DNA from 3 places in the Streptomyces sp. NPDC029044 genome. Region 2 is predicted to be linked to each of the others. Evidence: riboswitches for the same ligand, from Rfam matches in the RefSeq annotation. Region 2 holds a riboswitch; each other region holds the start of a gene.
What was found. A riboswitch is a leader RNA that binds a small molecule or an ion and turns the genes downstream of it on or off. The one in region 2 is predicted to bind thiamine pyrophosphate.
Positions count from the first base shown of each region.

Region 1 (4,685 bases), on a different contig from region 2:
ACCAGGCCGATCGAACCGACCAGCGTGCGCACGATCTCCTCCGCGACCAGCTCGCTGTTGGCGACCGTACCCACACTGCTCTGCGCGATCGAGAACAGCAGCAGCAGCGGCAACGCGGCACCCGCGTAGGCGAGGACGAGCGTGTTGACGACCGAGGCGATGTGGTCGCGGCCGATCCGGATGCCCGCACGGTAGAGCCCGCGCCACCCCATCGACGGGTTGGCCTCGTGCAGCTCCCAGACCGCCGAGGTCTGGGTGACCGTCACGTCGTCGAGCACACCCAGTGAGCCGATGATGATGCCGGCGAGCAGCAGACCGCTCATGTCGATCGTCGGGTAGAGACCGTGGATCAGACCGGTGTTGTCATCGGTGTTGCCGGTGAGCGCGGCCCAGTCGATGAACACCGAGCCGAGGATGCCGATCAGCAGCAACGAGATGAGGGTGCCCAGCACCGCCACGGATGTCCGGGCGGACAGACCATGGCAGAGGTACAGGGCGATGAGCATGATGGCGCTCGCTCCCACCACCGCCACGACCAGCGGGTTCGAGCCCTGCAGGATCGCGGGCAGGATGAAGAAGTTGAGCACCATGAAGCTGATGGCCAGCGAGATCAGTGCCATGACACCCCGCAGCCGCCCGACGACCACGACGGCGACGGCGAAGATGCCGGCGAGCAGAGCCATGGGCAGCCGACGGTTGACGTCGGTGACCGAGTACTGCAGGTCCTTCGGCGCCGAGGGCTCGTAGGCGACGACGACCTTCTGGCCCTCGTGCAGCTGCCGGGACTGGTCGGGCTGGACGATCTCGGTGAACGTACGGCCCTTGTCGTCGCCGCTGTCGACCCGGATCGTCGCCCGCTTGCAGGTGCCCTGCTCCTGCTGCACCGCGGAGGAACCCTCCGCGGTGGAGGTGTCGCCGGTCGGCGGAACGCCCGAAGCGCCGGCCTCCTTGCAGCTCACCTCGACCACCTTGGTGACCGTGGCGTCCTGCGTCTGCCGGTCGAAGCCGACGCCGGTGCGCTCGTGAGCCGGGGCGCCGCCCGGCCACAGCACGACGAGACCGACCAGCACCGCCGCGGCGAACGGGATCAGGACCGCCGCGATGACCTTGCGCAGGTGCAGGGAGACGGGCGCGGCCGGCCCGTGGCTGTGCGAATGCCCGTGCCCGCCGCCCGGCGCGGAACCGTGACCGTCGCCTCCGCCACGGCCATTGCCGTCACCGGAACCGTGACCGTCACCTCCGCCACGGCCGCTGCCGTCAGCGCCACCGTGCTCGTGTCCGCCACGGCCATTGCTGTCACCGGAGCCGTGACCGTGGCCATGTCCGTCGCCGCCACCGGAACCAGCAGGGCCGTGCCCCGGTCCCCGCCCGCCCGTGGGAGCGCCATGACCACCGTGAGAACCGGCACCCGGGCCGCCACCGAAGCCCGGTCCGTACTCACCGCCGCCCGAGGGACCGAAGCGCCCGTCACGCCCGTATCCGGGCCCGGGGCCCTGCCGGCCGGCTTGCCCCTGCCGGCCTCCGGCGGCGAAATCATGGCCGTCACCACGGCCGTTGCCGTTTCCGGCGCCGGATCCGCGGGGCGGCTCGGGCGGTGGGTAGGGGGGACGCTGCGTCGTGGTCACCGACCGATCATCGCAAGAACGAGGGGGGCCCTCTGTTCACCGCGCCAGAATTGCCGCTAGCGTGGAGGCACCTTTTGTACACGCGGGAGCTCGGAGCACCGGGCTGAGAGGGCGCTGACCTCCGTCCCAGCGATGTTTCACATGAAACATCGCCGGAGTCGAGTGATGTTTCACACGAAACGTCGCCGGACGGAAACCGCTGCGTCGACCGCCGAACCTGTTACCGGGTAATGCCGGCGTAGGGAGTAGGTCTGATGACCAACAAGGACGCACGCACGCCTGCCTCCGTTCAGGACGAGAAGTCCGAGGAGGCCGGGAAGTCCATCGGCTGGCACAAGGCGTACATCGAGGGCACCCGCCCCGACCTGCGCGTGCCGGTCCGTCAGGTGCACCTCACGAACGGCCAGTCGGTCACGCTGTACGACACGTCGGGCCCGTACACCGATCCGCTCGTCGACACCGACGTCCGCAGGGGCCTGTCGCCGCTGCGCGAGAACTGGATCATCGCCCGCGGCGACACCGAGGAGTACGCGGGCCGCCCCGTCCGTCCCGAGGACGACGGCATCAAGCACACCTCGCCCCGCGGCGGCCTCCGCAACCTGGACGCCGTCTTCCCCGGCCGGCCCCGCCTGCCGCGCCGTGGCAGGGAGGGCCAGGCCGTCACGCAGCTCGCGTACGCCCGCCGGGGAGAGATCACGCCCGAGATGGAGTACGTCGCCATCAGGGAGAACGTGGCTCCCGAGGATGTGCGCGACGAGATCGCCGCAGGGCGGGCCGTGCTGCCGGCCAACGTCAACCACCCGGAGATCGAGCCGATGATCATCGGCAAGCGGTTCCTGGTGAAGGTCAACGCCAACATCGGCAACTCGGCCGTGACGTCCTCCATCGAGGAGGAGGTCGAGAAGATGACCTGGGCGACCCGCTGGGGCGCCGACACGGTCATGGACCTGTCCACCGGCCGCAACATCCACACCACGCGCGAGTGGGTCCTGCGCAACTCCCCCGTCCCCATCGGCACCGTGCCGCTCTACCAGGCACTGGAGAAGGTCGACGGCAGGGCCGAGGAACTGACCTGGGAGATCTACAAGGACACGGTCATCGAGCAGGCCGAGCAGGGCGTGGACTACATGACGGTCCACGCGGGCGTTCGCCTGGCGTACGTGCCGCTGACCGCGAACCGCAAGACCGGCATCGTCTCCCGCGGCGGCTCGATCATGGCCGCCTGGTGCCTCGCACACCACAAGGAGTCGTTCCTGTACGAGAACTTCGAGGAACTCTGCGAGATCCTCGCCGCGTACGACGTCACGTACTCGCTGGGGGACGGCCTGCGGCCCGGATCGATCGCGGACGCCAACGACGAGGCGCAGTTCGCGGAGCTGCGCACACTCGGGGAACTCAACCGGATCGCGAAGCGTTTCAACGTACAGACCATGATCGAGGGCCCGGGCCACGTCCCGATGCACAAGATCAAGGAGAACATCGACCTTCAGCAGGAGATCTGCGATGAAGCTCCGTTCTATACGCTCGGCCCGCTGACCACGGACGTCGCGCCGGCGTACGACCACATCACCTCCGGCATCGGTGCCGCGATGATCGCCTGGTGGGGCACGGCGATGCTCTGCTACGTCACGCCCAAGGAGCACTTGGGCCTGCCGAACCGTGACGACGTCAAGACCGGCGTCATCACCTACAAGATCGCCGCCCACGCAGCCGATCTCGCCAAGGGACACCCGGGTGCGCAGGAGTGGGACGACGCGCTGTCCGACGCCCGTTTCGAGTTCCGGTGGGAGGACCAGTTCAACCTGGCCCTCGACCCGGACACGGCACGGGAGTTCCACGACGAGACCCTGCCCGCCGAGCCCGCCAAGACGGCTCACTTCTGCTCGATGTGCGGTCCCAAGTTCTGCAGCATGAAGATCTCGCAGGACATCCGCCGTGAACACGGCGGCACACGGACCGAGATCGAGGAGGGCATGGCCCTGAAGTCGAAGGAGTTCGCGGCGAGCGGGAACCGCGTGTACCTGCCCATCGCGGACTGACCCGGCCGCGCACAGGCCCGGGGGCCGATGGTCCCCCGGCCTGTGGGTCCGCCCGCTCGAATCCGCAGCTCGGACGGGCTCCGGCGAGTGCTACTCCGGCTGGTGCTCCGGCCCTCCGAAGTCCGGGCTGGTGTAGTCCGGGCTGCTGAAGCTGGGGCGCGAGCCGCGGTCGCCGTCGTCCGGGCTGGTGAACCCCGGGCGGCCGTAGCCGAGGTGCGGCATGCGGCTGACCGGCGTGGGCGAGGGCGTGTGGTGCAGTGCTGCCGCCGCGCCGGGGTCGACGAGGGCCTCCCGCAGGAAGGGCAGGATGCCGCGTTCCAGCAGGGCCTCGTGCCAGGCCTCCTTGGCCTGGGCCACCTCGCCCTGCAGTTCGCCGTACGGTCCGCCTTCGGCCGAGGGCTTGTTCCGCAGGGCCGTGAGCAGCAGTCCCACCGCGGCTACGAGGATCGCCACCGCGGTCACGGCGCCGAACACCCAGCCCGTGGTGAGCATGGTCCGGGCGAAGCCCTGATCCGGGTCGATCATCCGCAGGATGTAACCGACGAGCAGGAAGATCGCCGCGGCCGTTCCGGCGAGGACGGGCGCGAGGACGGCGACGACGGCGACGGCGCCCGCGCCGGCGGTCTCGGCGACCCCTCCCATGGCGGTGACGAGTCCCGAGGCGCCCGCGGGCTCGGCGGAACCGGATTCGCGCACGGCCTGCGAGCCGGCCGACGCCGGCTGTCGCAGTTCGTCGCGGACCTTGACGTAGTGCTGGTACTCGGCCGACGCCGCCGCCGTGATGAGTGCGGTCGCGTTCAGCGCCATGGTGCGCAGTTGTTCGGGGTTGAGCCGCTGACCGACAGCGGCCAGTTCGGGACGGTGTGGTGCGGAGCGCAGCGCCTCATCGAGGATCCGCTCGTATTCCTGGCGGTCCTCGCTCAGCAGGTGCTGCGGAACGCTGTTCATGTGCATCCCCCGATGCTCCGTAGGGCTTGGGGCTCGGCATGCTGACGAGCCGTCGGGCAGAAACGGAGGGGAG
Region 1 covers NZ_JBEZWN010000003.1:181,113-185,797, reverse strand. The annotation lists gene AB0E85_RS04310 (YibE/F family protein) at 1-1,625, opposite strand, end outside; TPP riboswitch at 1,698-1,887, shown strand; gene thiC (phosphomethylpyrimidine synthase ThiC) at 1,880-3,664, shown strand; gene AB0E85_RS04300 (hypothetical protein) at 3,755-4,618, opposite strand.
Region 1: another riboswitch for thiamine pyrophosphate. It lies ahead of thiC (phosphomethylpyrimidine synthase ThiC); the one in region 2 lies ahead of AB0E85_RS08265 (thiamine ABC transporter substrate-binding protein).

Region 2 (4,685 bases):
GCCGGGCCACGGCCACCGGCAGCGTCGGGTTGTCGGGCCGTGCGATGAACACCGTCGCGCCGAACTCCCCGAGGGACACGGCGAAGGCGAACCCGGCCGCGATCAGCAGCGCCCGCCGCACCATCGGCAGGTCCACCTCCCGCCACACCCGCCAGGGCGAGGCCCCCAGCACGGAGGCCGCCTCCCGCAGCCGCACGTCCACCGCCCGCAGCACGGGCAGCATGGTCCGTACGACGAACGGCACCCCGACCAGGGCCTGCGCGAGCGGCACCAGGATCCAGGAGGACCGGAGGTCCAGCGGCGGCTCGTCGAGGGAGATCAGAAACCCGAAGCCGACGGTGACCGCGGACACCCCGAGCGGCAGCATCAGCAGCGCGTCGAAGCCGCGCACGAACCGCCCGGCGTCCCGGCGGGTGAGCGCGACCGCGGCGAGACCGCCGACCACCACGGCGATGAGCGTGGCGGCGACGGCGTACGACAGGGAGTTGCCGATCGCCTCGATCGGCGGGACCAGGAACACTCCCCCGTCCTCGCGGGTCAGCGCCCGGTAGTAACCGAAGCCCGGCGCGCCCAGGGACCGCTGCACCAGCACGGCGAGCGGCAGCACGAGCAGCACGGCGACGGTGACGAGCACCCCGCCCAGCAGCGCCCACTGCCCCGCGCCGCGCGGCCGGCGCGCGGTCACGGACGCGTCCACCAGCCGCAGCGCGGTCTCCCGCCGCCGCACGGTCCAGGCGTGCAGGGCGAGGACCGCCCCGACCGCGGCGAACTGGATCAGCGTCAGCACGGCCGCCGTGGACAGGTCGAAGATCTCTGACGTCTGCCGGTAGATCTCCACCTCCAGGGTGGAGAAGGTGGGCCCGCCGAGGATCTGCACGACACCGAAGGAGGTGAAGGTGAACAGGAAGACCATGAGCGCCGCGGCACCCACGGCAGGGGCGAGGGCGGGGAGCGTCACCTGCCGCCAGGCCCGCAGCGGCGACGCCCCGAGCATCCGCGCGGCCTCCGCCTGCCGCGGGTCGAGCTGCGCCCAGAGCCCGCCGACGGTCCTGACGACGACCGCGTAGTTGAAGAAGACGTGCGCGAGCAGGATCGCCCACACGGTGGTGTCCAGCCGTACGCCCCACAGTTCGTCGAGGAGCCCGCCCCGCCCGGCGAGTGCCAGGAAGGCCGTACCGACGACGACCGTCGGCAGCACGAAGGGCACGGTCACGACCGCCCGCAGGACCTGCTTGCCCGGGAAGTCGAACCGCGCGAAGACGTACGCACCGGGGAGCGCGACGATCAGCGTGAGCGCGGTGGAGACCAGCGCCTGCCAGGTGGTGAACCACAGCACGTGCCGCACGTCGGACTGCGCCAGCACCTCCCCGATCCGCCCGAGGTGCCAGGTCCCGTCGGTCTTCAGGCCGCGCGCGACGATCGCGGCCACGGGGTAGGCGAAGAAGACCGCGAAGAACGCGACGGGCGCGGCCAGCAGACCGAACCGCGCCGCCGCGCCCCGCCTGCGCGCGGCTACTTCAGTACGAGTGAGGTCCACGACTTGACCCACTGGTCACGGTGGTCGGCGATCTTCGCCGGGGCCATGGTCTCCGGGTCCTTCGCCTGCGGCCCGTACTTCACGAACTCCGGCGGCACCTGAGCGCCCTCGCGCACCGGGTAGACGAACATGTTGAGCGGCATGTCGTCCTGGAACCTCTTACTGATGAGGAAGTCGAGGAGGGCCTTGCCGCCCTTGGTGTTCTCGGCGTTGCTGAGCAGCCCCGCGTACTCGACCTGCCGGAAGCAGGTGCCCTCGGCGACCCCGGTCGGGGCGGCCGTCGGCTTCGGGTCGGCGTACAGCACCTCGGCGGGCGGCGAGGAGGCGTACGACACGACGAGCGGCCGGTCGCCCTTGGCCTTCTTGCCGCTGCTGGAGCCGGAGAACTCCTCGTTGTAGGCCTGCTCCCAGCCGTCGACGACCTTCACGCCGTTGGCCTTGAGCTTCATCCAGTAGCCCTCCCACCCGTCGTCGCCGTACTCCGCGACCGTGCCGAGCAGGAAGCCCAGGCCGGGCGACGACGAGGAGGCGTTCTCGGTGACGAGCAGGTCCTTGTACGCGGGCTTGACCAGGTCGTGGAGGCTCCGCGGCGGCGCCAGCTTGCGGTCGGCGAAGTACTTCTTGTCGTAGTTGACGCAGATGTCGCCGGTGTCGATGGGGGTGACCCGGTGCTTGTCCTGGTCGACGCGGTACTCCGGCAGGATCAGGTCGGATCCCTTCGCCTCGTACGACTGGAAGAGGCCGTTGTCGAGGGCGCGGGACAGCAGGGTGTTGTCGACGCCGAAGAAGACGTCGCCCTGCGGGTTGTCCTTGGTCAGGATGGCCTTGTTCACGGCCTGCCCGGCGTCGCCGTCCTTGAGGACCCGGACCTTGTACCCGGACTGCTTCTCGAAGGCCGCGATGACGTCCTTGGACGCGGCCCACGAGTCGTGGCTGACGAGCGTCACGGTCTTGGAGTCGCCGGACTGCTGGCCGCCGCCGGACGACCCGCAGGCGGCGAGCGTGCCGGCCATGCCGAGCCCGACGACCGCCGCCGTCAGCCGCTGGATGTTGTTACGCACTGGATTCCTCCTGGAGTGACCAGGAGAAGACGCGGCCCCGCCCGGGACTTCCGGGGTCCCGGGCAGGGCGCAACAGCTCGAGTGATGACCGATCTCCCTACCCAGAATGACCTGGGCCAGGTTCGGAGGGTCTGCGGCCGTATGCCGCACTCTCAGCGCTGTGGCGCTCCCCTGTCGGAATATGCAGATGTTCTTACGGCGGTCAGACTACCGTTCGGTGGCCGCGAGCTGACCACACGCCCCGTCGATCTCCTGACCACGGGTGTCCCGGATCGTCACCGGCACACCATGGGCGGCGATCGCCTCCACGAACGCCTTCTCGTCCTCGGGCCGCGAGGCGGTCCACTTCGACCCCGGCGTCGGGTTCAACGGGATGAGATTGACATGCACGGGCTTGCCCTTGAGCAGCCGCCCGAGCCGGTCACCCCGCCAGGCCTGGTCGTTGATGTCCCGGATCAGGGCGTACTCGATGGACAGCCGGCGCCCGGACTTGGCGCTGTACTCGAAGCCGGCGTCCAGCACCTCACGGACCTTCCAGCGCGTGTTCACCGGCACGAGGGTGTCCCGCAGCTCGTCGTCGGGGGCGTGCAGCGAGATGGCGAGGCGGCACTTGAAGCCCTCGTCGGCGAACCGGTGGATGGCCGGGACGAGACCGACGGTGGAGACGGTGATGCCGCGCTGGGACAGGCCGAGGCCGTCGGGCTCGGGGTCGGTGAGCCGCCGGATGGATCCGATGACCCGGTTGTAGTTGGCGAGCGGCTCGCCCATGCCCATGAAGACGATGTTGCTGAGCCGCGCGGGGCCGCCGGGGACCTCCCCGTCACGCAGGGCCCGCATCCCGTCCACGATCTGATGGACGATCTCGGCGGTGGACAGATTCCGGTCGAGGCCTGCCTGCCCGGTGGCACAGAACGGGCAGTTCATGCCGCACCCGGCCTGGGAGCTGATGCACATGGTCACCCGGTCCGGGTAGCGCATCAGCACGGACTCGACGAGCGTCCCGTCGAACAGCCGCCACAGCGTCTTGCGGGTGGTGCCCTGGTCGGTCGACAGATGCCGCACGACGGTCATCAGCTCGGGCAGCAGCGCCTCCCGCAGCCGCCCCCGGGCACCGGCCGGAATGTCGGTCCACTGCTCCGGGTCGTGCGCGTACCGCGCGAAGTAGTGCTGCGAGAGCTGCTTGGCACGAAACGGCTTCTCCCCGACAGCGGCAACGGCTTCCTTGCGCTCGGCAGGAGTGAGGTCGGCGAGATGCCGCGGCGGCTTCTTGGCTCCGCGGGGGGCGACGAAAGTGAGTTCTCCGGGCTTAGGCATGGCGGTACCAGTGTCGCAGATCAACTGCGGCCGCCGGGGCCGGAGTGGGGTGGGGGCGATCACGGCGCCTCGCGAGCCTGAGTGTGCAGGCGTGGCCCCGGGGAGCGGTTGACGGTGAGGACCGCCTGACAGGATGGGGCCGACCATCACAAGAAGCGGGGGTCGAGCATGCTCGTGCTCATACTGTCGGTCGTCGTCCTGCTCCTCATCGGCGGCAGCGTCTGCGTGTTCTGGACAGCCCGGGGTGACGCCCCGCGCTGGGCGCGTGGGGTGGCCAAGGCCACCCTGCTCGGCAGTGAACTGACCCGCAGCGCGAGCCGGGGTTCCCGCTCACAGCAGAGCAGCGAGGACGACTAGGACTTGTCCGGCCGATCATGTGCGGAGCCAGATGACGAGGGCCACCGCAGTGGCCGTGCCGAGGAAAACGTAGCCGCGCTTGTCGTATCGGGTAGCCACGGCCCGTGACTGCTTGAGCATGTTGATCGCCAGCTCGACGGTGTTGGGCTTCTTGTACCGCTCTTCGTCGAAGCCGGGGGCCGTCCGCCGCGTGAGCCTTTGCGCAGGCGGGCGGCCTGACTGTCGGTCTTCTCCGGGATGGTGTGCTGGATGCCCCGGCGCCGCAGTTACTCACGGCAGGGACCGTTGCTATAGGCCTTGTCCGCCGCCAGGCTGTCAGGTTTCTTGCGCGGCCTGCCGCGTCCGGGCCTGGGAACGCGGATCTTCTCTCACCGCCGTGAACTGGGTGCAGTCGGCCCGCTGCCCACCGGTAACGA
Region 2 covers NZ_JBEZWN010000006.1:136,519-141,203, reverse strand. The annotation lists gene AB0E85_RS08270 (iron ABC transporter permease) at 1-1,537, opposite strand, end outside; gene AB0E85_RS08265 (thiamine ABC transporter substrate-binding protein) at 1,513-2,550, opposite strand; TPP riboswitch at 2,675-2,781, opposite strand; gene rlmN (23S rRNA (adenine(2503)-C(2))-methyltransferase RlmN) at 2,806-3,912, opposite strand; gene AB0E85_RS08255 (hypothetical protein) at 4,081-4,269, shown strand; partial or broken gene AB0E85_RS08250 (IS5 family transposase) at 4,285-4,685, opposite strand, start outside.

Region 3 (4,685 bases), on a different contig from region 2:
CGGTCGCGACGACCAGGACGTCGTACGGCACGGGCCCGTCCTCGGTGTCCAGTTCGTGGCCGGCGGGGCGCAGGCCCAGCACCTCGCAGCCGAGGCGCAGTTCGACGCCGAGGGCTTCGAAGTCGACGTCGAAGGCGGAACCCTCGGCCTTGCCGAGCAGGACCGCCTTGGACAACGGGGGCCGGTCGTAGGGCTGGTGGGGCTCGGCGCCGAGCAGGATCACGTCACCGGTGAAGCCCCGCTCGCGCAGGGCGACGGCGGTCTGCACGCCGGCCATCCCCGCACCCGCCACGACGACGCGCCGCGGCGCGGACGAACCTGGGTCCTGCGTCTGCTCGCTCACCTGATCACCATAGACACCTGACGAATTGTCAGTCAGTGCTCGTGCGCCGTGACCTGCTCCACAACGCTCGTGCCGCTGCCCGCCCGGGACTCCCACTCCCAGGTCTCCTCCAGCCGCACCCGCCCGTCGGGCAGTTCCACGACCGCCGACACGCAGTGCCCCGAGGACGTGGTCCCGTCCCGCTTGAGCTGGACGTACCGGAAGTCCAGCCGGTCACCTTCCCGGGTACCCACGAGATGGCCGCGTACGACGTCGCCACCCGCGTACTCGGCCCAGATCTCGCCCTCCCGCTCGTGGTACGTGAACCGGGTGCGGGTGCCCACCTGGCCCGGTGCCTGGTCGGCGACCGGGGCGAGGACGAGACCGTCGAGGGACCGGGTCATGGGCTGAGGCTCCCTTACTGCGGGACAGGGCATCGGGCTAGGGTGGCCAACGTAAAGCACTCGCGGGAGCCCGGACGCACCGGGCTGAGAGGGAGGCTGGCGGCCTCCGACCGTACGAACCTGATCCGGGTCATGCCGGCGAAGGGAGGGGCTGGACGCCCATGTCGCCTACGTCCACATCGTCAGACGTCCTCGTCGTCGGGGGCGGGATCATCGGCCTGGTCACGGCCTGGCGGGCCGCGCAGCGCGGGTTCACCACGGCCGTCGTCGACCCCGAGCCGGGCGGCGGGGCCGCGCAGGTCGCGGCCGGCATGCTGGCCGCCGTCACGGAACTGCACTACGGCGAACAGACCCTGCTCGGCCTGAATCTCACCTCGGCCCGGCGCTACCCGGACTTCGCCGCCGAGCTCACCGAGCTGACCGGCCGGGACCTCGGCTACCGCCGCTGCGGCACGCTCGCCGTGGCCCTGGACGCCGACGACCGGTCCCACCTGCGCGAACTGCACGCACTGCAGCAGCAGTCGGGCCTGGAGTCGCAGTGGCTGTCCGGGCGCGAGTGCCGGCGCCTGGAGCCGATGCTCGCGCCCGGCGTGCGCGGCGGGCTGCGGGTCGACGGCGACCACCAGATCGACCCCCGGCGGCTGGCCGGTGCCCTGGTCGCCGCATGTGAGCGGGCGGGCGTGGCCTTCCACCGGACGTGGGCGGAGCGGCTGACCGTCGTACGGGACCGGGCCGCGGGTGCCGTCCTGGCCGGCGGGACCGAGGTGGCCGCCGGGCAGGTGGTGCTCGCCGGGGGCAGTCTCAGCGGGCGGCTCGCGGGCGTCCCGCAGGACATGCTGCCTCCGGTGCGGCCGGTGAAGGGGCAGGTCCTGCGCCTGACGATGCCGCTGCGGCACGGGCCGTTCCTGAACCGGACCGTGCGCGCGGTGGTGCGTGGCAGTCACGTCTACCTGGTGCCGCGCGAGAACGGCGAACTCGTCGTCGGGGCCACGAGCGAGGAGCTGGGCTGGGACACCACCGTGACCGCGGGCGGCGTGTACGAACTGCTGCGCGACGCGCACGAGCTGGTCCCGGGCATCACCGAGCTGCCGCTCACCGAGACCCGGGCCGGGCTGCGGCCCGGCTCCCCCGACAACGCGCCCCTGCTCGGCCCGACGGGTCTGGAGGGCCTGCTGCTGGCCACCGGGCACTACCGCAACGGCGTCCTGCTCACGCCGGTGACCGGCGACGCCCTGGCGCACGCCCTGGCCACGGGTGAACTCCCGGAGGAGGCCCGGCCCTTCACCCCGAAGCGTTTCAGTCCTGCCACCGCACTCACGGAGCAGCCCGCATGAACATCTCCGTCAACGGCGAGTCCCGGGACGTCCGGCCCGGCACCGCTCTCGACACCGTCGTGAGGTCGCTCACCGCCTCGCCCTCGGGCGTGGCCGCCGCCCTCAACGAAACCGTCGTCCCGCGCACGCAGTGGCCCGCCACGCCGCTCTCCGAAGGAGACCGGGTGGAAGTCCTCACGGCCGTCCAAGGAGGCTGACCATGGCCGACGATCCGTTCGTCCTCGGTGGCACGTCGTTCACGTCCCGTCTGATCATGGGCACGGGCGGGGCACCCAGCCTGGATGTGCTGGAGCGGTCGCTCGTCGCCTCGGGGACGGAGCTGACGACCGTCGCGATGCGCCGGGTGAACGCCTCGGTGCACGGTTCGGTGCTGTCCGTCCTGGACCGGCTCGGCATCCGGGTGCTGCCCAACACGGCGGGCTGCTTCACGGCCGGCGAGGCCGTCCTCACGGCCCGTCTCGCGCGCGAGGCCCTCGGCACCGACCTGATCAAACTGGAGGTCATCGCCGACGAGCGCACGCTGCTGCCGGACCCGATCGAGACCCTGGAGGCGGCCGAGACGCTGGTCGACGACGGGTTCACGGTCCTGCCGTACACCAACGACGATCCGGTGCTCGCGCGGAAGCTGGAGGACGCGGGCTGTGCGGCGATCATGCCGCTCGGGTCGCCGATCGGCTCCGGTCTCGGCATCCGCAACCCACACAACTTCCAGCTGATCGTCGAGCACGCGCGCGTGCCGGTGATCCTGGACGCCGGTGCCGGTACGGCCTCGGACGCGGCGCTGGCGATGGAGCTGGGGTGCGCGGGTGTGATGCTCGCCTCGGCGGTGACGCGGGCGCAGGAACCCGTCCTGATGGCCGACGCCATGCGGCACGCGGTGGAGGCGGGGCGGCTGGCGTACCGGGCCGGGCGGATCCCCCGGCGGCATTTCGCGCAGGCGTCGTCACCGACGGAGGGAATGGCCGCCCTGGACCCGGAGCGGCCCGCTTTCCAGTAGGGGCTCGTCCACACGTCACAGGTCGGCTGCAGTCGCGCCCCGAAATCGGGCGGGGCGGGAGAGCTGTCGGTGTCGGCTCGTACACTCGCCTGCGTGGACACGACCCTTCAGGACCCCTTGGTCGGGCAGGTGCTCGACGGCCGGTATCGCATCGACGCGCGGATCGCGGTCGGCGGGATGGCCACGGTCTACCGGGCCGTGGACACCCGGCTCGACCGGGTCCTCGCGCTCAAGGTGATGCACCCCGCGCTCGCGGTGGACGCCTCGTTCGTCGAGCGGTTCATCCGCGAGGCGAAGTCGGTGGCCCGGCTGGCCCATCCGAACGTGGTGCAGGTCTTCGACCAGGGCACCGACGGCTCGTACGTGTACCTGGCGATGGAGTACGTGGCGGGCTGCACCCTGCGCGACGTGCTGCGCGAGCGCGGGGCCCTCCAGCCGCGCGCCGCCCTGGACATCCTGGAGCCGGTGCTGGCCGCGCTGGGCGCCGCCCACCGCGCCGGGTTCGTACACCGCGACATGAAGCCCGAGAACGTCCTCATAGGGGACGACGGCCGGGTCAAGGTCGCCGACTTCGGGCTCGTCCGGGCCGTGGACACGGTGACGAACACCACCGGCACGGTCCTCGGCACGGTCTCGTACCTCGCCCCGGAGCAGATAGAGGACGGCACCGCCGATCCCCGGGTCGACGTGTACGCGTGCGGCGTGATGCTGTACGAGATGCTGACCGGCGACAAGCCGCACGACGGGGACTCCCCCGCCGTGATCCTCTACAAGCACCTGCACGAGGACGTGCCCCCGCCGTCGGCCGTCGTGCCCGGCATGGCGTACGAGCTGGACGAGATGGTGGCCTCGGCGACGGCCCGCACCCCGGCGATCCGTCCGCACGACGCGGTGGCGCTGCTCGCGCAGGTCCGCGACGGACGCGGCCGGCTGAGCGAGGACCAGCTGGACGCCGTGCCGCCGCAGGCCCTCGCGGTGGACCACGACAACGGCGACGACCGCACGACCGTCATCCCGCGCGCCCTGACCACACCACGCCCGCTGCCGGTGAACGAGGACGACGAGGCCTCCGGGGCGGCCATGGACCGCACCAGCCGGTTCGCGTCCCCGCCCCCGCCCCCGCCGTCCCGGCGGCGCCCGGGGTCCCGGCGCGGACCTGCGGCGATCATCGTCGCCGTCCTGCTCGTGCTGGGCATCGGTGGCGGCATCTGGTACATCAACTCCGGCCAGTTCACCGAGGTCCCGCCGCTGCTGGCGAAGACGCAGGAGCAGGCCGAGGACAGGCTGCGGGACGCCGGTCTCGAACTCGGCAAGGTCGAGCACGCCTACAGCGACACCGTGGAGCGCGGTCAGATCATCAGCAGCGACCCGAAGGCCGGGGAGCGCATCCGCGGCAACGACTCGGTGAGCATCACCGTCTCCGACGGCCCCGAGACCGTGCGGGTGCCCGCGCTGGCGGGCCAGAAGCTGGACCGGGCGCGTGCCCGGCTGAAGGAGGGCGGGCTGGAGCCGGGCATGGTCACCCGGGAGTTCAGCGAGGACGTACCGCGCGGCTCGGTGGTCTCCGCGCGGCCGGCCGACGGCACGAAGGTGCGCTCGGGCACGGCCGTCGCGCTGGTCGTCAGCAA
Region 3 covers NZ_JBEZWN010000026.1:47,381-52,065, forward strand. The annotation lists gene AB0E85_RS21475 (FAD-dependent oxidoreductase) at 1-343, opposite strand, end outside; gene AB0E85_RS21480 (hypothetical protein) at 376-726, opposite strand; TPP riboswitch at 779-890, shown strand; gene thiO (glycine oxidase ThiO) at 888-2,060, shown strand; gene thiS (sulfur carrier protein ThiS) at 2,057-2,257, shown strand; gene AB0E85_RS21495 (thiazole synthase) at 2,260-3,057, shown strand; gene pknB (Stk1 family PASTA domain-containing Ser/Thr kinase) at 3,151-4,685, shown strand, end outside.
Region 3: another riboswitch for thiamine pyrophosphate. It lies ahead of thiO (glycine oxidase ThiO); the one in region 2 lies ahead of AB0E85_RS08265 (thiamine ABC transporter substrate-binding protein).